Methylosinus sp. H3A: one gene and its partner. The protein of the gene in region 2 binds, or shares a complex with, the protein of the main gene of each other region. Links are inferred from orthologs where the notes say so. Each region holds a gene or a part of one and is shown on either strand. Other genes may lie near its edges.

Region 1 (3,292 bases), 590 kb from region 2 along the record:
AGCGGCGTGAAATCTTCGGCGCGGGCCATGCCGCCTTTTTCGGTCAGCACGCGCAAAGTCTTGCCGATCTGCACGCCCAGATGGCGCGTGAGCGCCGCCTCTCCGGCCGCGCGCAGGCGGGCGGCGCGTTCTTTCACCAATGCGCCATTCACCTGCGGCATCAGCGCCGCCGGCGTTCCGGGACGCTGCGAATAGGGGAAGACATGCAGATGCGTCAGCCCGCATTCTTCGACGAGATCGAGCGTGCGGGCGAACATCTCCTCGGTCTCGGTGGGAAAGCCGACGATGAAATCGGCGCCGAAGACGATTCCCGGCCGCGCCGCGCGCAGCTCCGCGCAAAAGCGAATCGCGTCCTCGCGCGAATGGCGGCGCTTCATGCGCTTCAGGATCAGATCGTCGCCCGATTGCAGCGAGAGATGCAGATGCGGCATGAGGCGCGGCTCCGCGCCCATGCAGTCCAACAGCTCGGCGTCGGCTTCTATGCAGTCGATGGAGGAGAGCCGCAGGCGCTCGAGCTCCGGCAGCTCGCGTAGCGCGGCGCGCACGAGTCCGCCGAGCGAGGCGCCCTGCGCAGCGTAGCTCGTCAGATCGACGCCGGTCAACACGATCTCGCGCTTGCCGCTTTCGACGAGCCGCCGCGCCTCGGCGAGAATCTCCGCCGCCGCGATGGAGCGCGACGGTCCGCGGCCGAAGGGGATGACGCAGAAAGTGCAGCGATGGTCGCAGCCGTTCTGCACGGCGAGAAAAGCCCGCGTCTGCCCCTCGGCGGCGCTCTCGGCGCGCGCCTCGTGAGGCTCGGCGAGAACGCGGGCGACGCCGTCCATGGCGGCGAAGCTCTGGGGATCTATGCGCGCCGCGCAGCCGGCGACGACGATCTCGGCCGCGGGGCGCTCGCGGGCGAGGCGCCGGATCGTCTGCCGCGCCTGGCGCGTCGCCTCCGCCGTCACGGCGCAAGTGTTGACGATGACGCGCTCGTGTTGCGCGCCGGCGCGCGCCTCGCGCAGCAGCCGCTCCGAATCGACGTAATTGAGACGGCAGCCGAAAGTGACGATGTCGACCGCCGCGCTCACGCGCCTTGCTCGTCGAAGACGCGCGCCTCGAGCCTTGTTTCGAATTCGAGCTCGACGTCGCCGGTCATCAGCACATGATCGTCCGGCCCCCAGGCGATGACGAGATCGCCGCCCGGCAGACGCACGCGCGCCTCCCGCGCGGAGAGGCCGGCGCGCGCCGCCGCCACCAGCACGGCGCAGGCGGCCGAGCCGCAGGCGCGCGTCTCGCCCGTGCCGCGTTCCCAGACGCGCAGCAGGATATCATCCGCCGCCACGACTTTGGCGAAGGAGATATTGGCGCGCTCGGGGAAGAGCGGGTGATGCTCGAGCTGCGGCCCGAGCGTCGCGAGATCGACGGCCGACGGGTCATCGACGAAGAAGACCGCATGGGGATTGCCCATATTGGCGGCCGAAAAGACAGTGGGCGCCCCCTGGACGGCAGGCGCAAGCGGCACATTTGAGGTGTCGGGCGCCGCGGCGGCGAGCGGGATCTCCCGCCAGCCGAGCCGCGGGCGGCCCATATCGACGGTAAAGCGCGTCTCGCCCTTGCGCCATGTCCGCACGGGGCCGGCGTCGGTCTCCAGCGTCAGCGCGTCGCCCTCGCCCGCGCGGCCGAGTATATAGGCGACGCAGCGCGTGCCATTGCCGCAGGCGGAAGAGAGCGAGCCGTCGGTGTTGTAGATACGCATGAAGGCGTCGGCGCCGGTCTGGCGCGGCTCATGCAGGACCATGAGCTGGTCGAAGCGCAGGCCCGGCGCCCTCGCTATGGCGCGCGCCTCCGCGGGCGCGACCGTGAGGTCGGCGCCGCGCAAGTCGAGCACGAGAATTTCATTGCCGATCCCGTTCATGCGATAGATCGGGCGGCCGGCGAGCGGGCTGGTCATCATGCCGTTCATTTCCTGTTACAGGCGTATATAGAGAATCGAATCGCGACGCTATGGCCGGCGCGCGCGCTTTCTGAAGGACGAGACCATGAGCAATTCGAACGGTGAGGGCTTCACGCAGAAATTGAAGCGAGCCTGGCCCTTTGTGGCCGCTCTGGCCGTCCTCGCCGTCGCGGCGGGCGCCTTTTTCGGCGCGACATCGGCCCCGCCTTCATCCGATCCCGCCGCCCCGCCGCCGCACGCGCAGGCTGCGGCGGAAGCGCCGAAGCCGGCGCCCGCCGCGCCGGCCTCTCCGGACAGCCCGGTCGCTCCCAAGCCGACGCTCGATCTCAACGAGCCGCCGGCCGACGCGCAAGCGGAGGCGCAGGCCGAGGCCATCGCCGGCCAGGCGAGCGAGATCATTGCGCGCCCGGTCGCCAAATTGCGTGGCCAGGGCACTTGGGCGGATGGGCTCAAGACGCTCTCCGACGCCATCGCCAATGTGCGGATCGCCGCCTCCAAGGCCGGCCTCACCGTGGATGGGCGTCCGCTCGTCGCCTTCACCGAGACGGATGACAATGGGTTTCACTTCGAGGCGATGCTGCCGCTCGCCAAGGCGCCAGAGGGCAAGGCCAAGCTCGACCACGGCGTCGAAATCGGCGCCTCGCCCGCCGGCAAGGCGCTGAAATTCCAGCACCGTGGCCCCTATGAGGAGATCGACTCGACCTATGAGGCGATCACCGCCTTCCTCGACGAGAAGGGTCTCGACACGAAGAATCTGTTCGTCGAGGAATATCTCACCGATCTGAAGACCAGCGACGACGATGGGCTGCAAGTGGATATTTATGTGTTCTTGAAGTGAGGGTCATGCGCGGCGCATGAGCGTGACATTCGCCATCTGCCGCGGCCGTCGATGAAATCGTGAGGGCGTCCCCCCTCGCCGACCCCTCCCCCACCTTCCGCGGGAGAGGGGGCTTTCCCTTTTCGCTTCGGGAAGGCGCGCGTCGAATTTCTGCTGTGCGGATCACCGCGAGGCGGCGCCGTTTTATCGACTATCCTTCGTGTCTTTGTCCGGGCGATATTCGAGAATGTCGCCCGGCTGGCAGTCGAGAACCTCGCAGATCTTCTCCAGCGTATCGAAGCGAATGCCCTTCACCTTGCCGGATTTCAGCAGGCTGACATTCTGCTCGGCGATGCCGATGCGTTGTGCGAGGTCGCGCGAGCGCATCTTGCGCCGCGCGAGCATCACGTCGAGATTGACGATGATCGCCATGCCCGCTCACACGAATTGCGCGTTTTCGCCGGCGATCTCGGCGGCCGTCTTGAAGATATGCGCTATCGCGATCAGCATCAGCAGGAAGATGACGTTCAGCAGATCCT
Region 2 (4,099 bases):
CCGCGACCACGACGGAGATCGCGTCGCTGACCGACGCTCAGCTCGGCGGCCTGCTGCGCCCGCAATTGCGCGCATTGACGACGACGCAGGTCGGAGCGCTCACCACGCAGCAGATATCCGCGCTGGCGACGACGCAGATCGTCAATCTCACCACCACCGAGCTCGGCGCGCTCTCCTCGACGCAATTCAACGCGCTGACCTCCACGCAAATCGGCGCGCTCACCACGCAGCAGCTCGCCAATCTCGACGGCTCCGTCATCTCCGCCTTCAACGCGCGCCAGCTCACCGGCCTGACGACGACGCAGGTCGGCGCGTTCACCGCGACGGCCATCGCCGCATTGACGACGATGGAGCTGCTGGCGCTGAACGGCAATCAGATCGCCGCATTCACCACGCAGCAGATCGCCGGCATGACCACCGAGCAGCAGGCCGCGCTGGCGCAGGCGGTCTCGTGAAGCGCCTCGACGGCGCGGCGGCGACATTTCACAATGATCGAGACGCGCCGCGATTCGCGCGTTCGCAAAAGGGAGCCGCTCGCGGGCCATGACCGACGAATTGAACGAGCCGCTGGGCTCGAGCGAGCCGCTGGAGCCGCGCCGAACGCCGCGCCCGAATGGGCGGACCGTCACGATTGTCGCCACAGCGCTGCTCGGCGGCGCTTGTCTCGCCGCTTTTCTGCTGGCGACGCGCGATCCTCATGCAGGACAGCCGATCGCCATCGCGCGCATAGAGATGGTCGAGCCGCCGCCGGCTCCGGCGAGCGCCCCCGCGGAACACGCCTCCGTCGCCGAGCCCGACAGGCGCGCCGATGAGATCGCCGACATAGAGCGCCGCTCGGGCGTGAAGGTCACGCGCATCGGCGGCGGCGAGCCGCCGGGCGCGCTCATCATAAGGCTCGACGAGCAGCATACGGCGCTCGCGCCCGCGCCGGACAAGCGGCTCGTCGAGAAAGGACGACTGCCGAAGATCGGCGCCGATGGCGCGAAGCCGATGGAAGTCTATGCGCGCCCCGCGACGATCAGCTCGCGGCTGCCGGTCGGCGCGCCACGCATCGCGCTCATCGTCGGCGGCGTCGGGCTCAATGCGCAGCTCACGGCAAGCGCGATCGACGAATTGCCCGGCGCGGTGACGCTCGCGCTCGCGCCCTACGGCGCCGATCCCGAGAGCGTCGCGACGCGGGCGCGCGAGCGCGGCCATGAGATATTGCTGCAGGCGCCGATGGAGCCTTATGACTATCCGCGCGAAAATCCCGGGCCGCATACGCTGCTCACGACGCGCGGCGCCGGGCTCGAGGATCTGCACTGGCTCATGAGCCGCTTTTCCGGCTATATCGGAATTGTGAATTTCCTCGGCGCGCAATTCACCGCCGACGAGACGGCGCTCACGCCCACGCTCACCGACATAGCCGGGCGCGGTCTGCTCTATCTCGACGACGGCACCTCGCCGCGTTCGCTCGTGTCGTCTCTCGCGCCGCGTCTCGCTCTCTCTGCCGCGCGCGCGGATGTGGCGATCGAGGTGGGGGCCTCGGGCGAGGCGGTGGAGAAGGCGTTGACGCAGATCGAGGCGCTCGCCCGCCGCAACGGCCAGGCGATCATCGTCGCCGGCGCTCTGCCACAGGCGATGACTCGCCTCGCGCGTTTCGCCCGCGAGCTGGAGCGCAAGGGAATAGCGCTCGTCCCGCTGAGCGCGCTCGTATCGCGGGTCGAGGACAAAGAAGCGCGAGCCGGAAAGTGGAAATGACCGAACTGACCTACAGACCCTGCGTCGGCGTCATGCTGCTCGACGCTCGAGGCCTCGTCTTAGTCGGCCGTCGCGTCGGCAAGGACGATCCGCCGATTCTCCAGCAATTCGTGTGGCAAATGCCGCAGGGCGGCATAGACGAAGGCGAGGAGCCGCTCGCCGCGGCGCTGCGCGAATTGCGCGAGGAGACCAATGTGACGAGCGTCTCGGTCCTCGCCGAGAGCGCGGATTGGTATAGCTACGATCTGCCGCCGGAAGCGACGAAGCGCCGCAAATATCGCGGCCAGACGCAAAAATGGTTCGCGCTGCGCTTCACCGGCGACGAGGCCGAGATCGATGTCGAGCGCCCAGACGGCGGCCGCCACGCGCCGGAGTTCGACGCCTGGCGCTGGGAGAAGGCGGCGCTGCTGCCCGAGCTGATCGTGCCGTTCAAGCGCGACGTCTATGAAAGCGTCGTGCGCGATTTCGCTCATCTCTCCGGAAGCTGAGGCGGCGTCTCGATCGTCGCCCCGAAAATCGGCTCGAAGGCGCGGCGCAGCGCGGCGTCGACGGCCGCCATATCCGAGCCCGCGCCGAGATCGGCGAGGCTGGTGACGCCGAGATGCGACTGGCGCACGCCGCAGGGCGCTATGCCGGAAAAATGCGAAAGATCGGGCGCGACATTGAGCGCGAGGCCGTGGAAAGTCGTCCAGCGCCGCACGCGCACGCCGATCGCCGCGATCTTGTCCTCGGCCGGCTCGCCGCAGAGTCCCGCGCGCTTGTCCGGCCGGCGCGTCCACACGCCGACGCGATCCTCGCGCCGCTCGCCGGCGACGCCGAGCGCGGCGAGCGTCGCGATGAGCCAGGCCTCGAGCGCCGACACATAGGCGCGTAGATCGCGCTTGCGGCGTGTGAGGTCCAGCATCACATAGGCGACGCGCTGTCCGGGACCGTGATAGGTGAATTGCCCCCCGCGCCCGGTGCGATGCACGGGAAAGCGCGCGTCGAGCAGATCGGCCTCCTTCGCGGAAGTTCCGGCCGTGTAGATCGGCGGATGCTCGAGCAGCCAGACGCGCTCGGCCGCCGTCCCGTCGGCGATGCGCTCGACCAGCGCCTCCATCTGCGCGACGGCCTCTTCATAGGGAACGAGGCCCGAGGCCGCGACCCATTCGACCGGCGGCGAGCCGGGAGGTGGAAGCAGAGAACGGGCGCAGTCGTCGCGTAAAAGCGGAGCGGTCATGACGTCGAATCTATCGCGAGACGCGGCGCCGCTCCAGCGCCGCGCGCGTCATGCCCCCGATCGACTCTATTTTTTCGAGGAATTGGGCCGGCGCGGCAGCGGAAATTCCGCGCTTTCATATAGGCCGCGAATGGCGGCGCCCGTATAGGTCGCCTCGGCCACCTCGAGCGAGCAGCTCGCCAACAGGCCGGGAGGCATGTCCTCCACCGCGTAGCGAATCGCCTCCGCGGCTTGGGCGAAACGCCGGAATTCGATGGAGTTCTGGTAGGATCTCGGCCGCTTGGCGAGCGTTTTGGATGAGAACAGGCCCGCTTCCATCCCGTAATCGAACTCGCTCATCGCTCTTCTCCCTGTCGTCCACGCTGTTCGGCGCGAAAATCGATCACGGCGGCGCCCCGCGGCGCAGGTGGACGAGACGATGCGAGCGACGCGCAACTATTCGTAGCGAGAAATTACCAGGCGAATTCCATTCCCGCTTCCGTCACGACACGTTCGAGACCGTCCCGGTCACCTTTGATGACATATTGGAATCCCGCCCCGCTGTCGGGCAGCAGGCGGGTGATCCGGAATGTTTCCTTTTCCGATCTCGCGCCGATGCGGTGATAGATTTGCGCGCCGAGACGAAACTTGTGCGTCGGCGTTTCTCTGCGAAGCCGCTGATGGCGGGAGAGCTCATTCGAATGCGCGCTCACTGTCGGCCCTTTCGGATGGAGTGCGACGCGCCGAAAGAACGACGCGCCTCCACCGGGGACAGGGCCCCGCGCTCGCCGCCGGTACATCCGCGGTCGGCGAGCGGGGCCCGATCGGCTGAAGGATCAGGCGGCGATCGTCAGCTGATCCGCCGAAGATTTGCCGCTGCGCTTGTCGACGACGATCTGATAGGAGAGCTTCTGGCCCTCGGCCAGGCCGGCCAAACCTGCGCGCTCGACAGCGCTGATATGAACAAAGACATCGGCTCCGCCGGCCTCCGGCTGAATGAAGCCGAAACCCTTTTGAGCATTGAACCATTTTACGATGCCGGTCTGCATTGACTTGTCCTTTCGAGAACGAGTGCTCGGGCGTTCGCGACATGCGACGCCACGCTTGATCGATGTTCTGGAGAGGAAGTCATATGCCAGCTGCGCCAATAGGACGCGATAA

Evidence for each region. Proteins that work in one complex are often made in the same cells at the same time.
Region 1: the proteins of IY145_RS07610 (region 2) and dapF are in contact, whole or in part, in a solved structure (PDB 5YGU), measured with the Escherichia coli proteins. The link is inferred for Methylosinus sp. H3A from one-to-one orthologs.

What each region holds. Positions count from the first base shown.
Region 1 is NZ_JADNQW010000005.1:1,544,590-1,547,881, forward strand. Bases 1-2,736 are described here. They hold dapF (diaminopimelate epimerase), read right to left. Parts: upstream 1,934-2,736; coding sequence 1,067-1,933; downstream 1-1,066. Other genes in these bases: IY145_RS10220 (MiaB/RimO family radical SAM methylthiotransferase), read right to left, coding at 1-1,070; IY145_RS10230 (GyrI-like domain-containing protein), read left to right, coding at 2,022-2,736. Also shown: more of IY145_RS10230, read left to right, coding at 2,737-2,774; IY145_RS10235 (helix-turn-helix transcriptional regulator), read right to left, coding at 2,958-3,185; IY145_RS10240 (DUF2975 domain-containing protein), read right to left, coding at 3,192-3,292. UniProt on the Escherichia coli protein: Involved in the succinylase branch of the L-lysine biosynthesis and in the biosynthesis of the pentapeptide incorporated in the peptidoglycan moiety. Catalyzes the stereoinversion of LL-2,6-diaminopimelate (L,L-DAP) to meso-diaminopimelate (meso-DAP).
Region 2 is NZ_JADNQW010000005.1:954,908-959,006, forward strand. Bases 496-3,482 are described here. They hold IY145_RS07610 (RNA pyrophosphohydrolase), read left to right. Parts: upstream 496-1,736; coding sequence 1,737-2,228; downstream 2,229-3,482. Other genes in these bases: IY145_RS07605 (divergent polysaccharide deacetylase family protein), read left to right, coding at 544-1,740; lipB (lipoyl(octanoyl) transferase LipB), read right to left, coding at 2,210-2,959; IY145_RS07620 (hypothetical protein), read right to left, coding at 3,026-3,298; IY145_RS07625 (hypothetical protein), read right to left, coding at 3,412-3,482. In the rest of the region: IY145_RS07600 (hypothetical protein), read left to right, coding at 1-455; more of IY145_RS07625, read right to left, coding at 3,483-3,651; IY145_RS07630 (cold-shock protein), read right to left, coding at 3,775-3,987. UniProt on the Escherichia coli protein: Master regulator of 5'-end-dependent mRNA decay.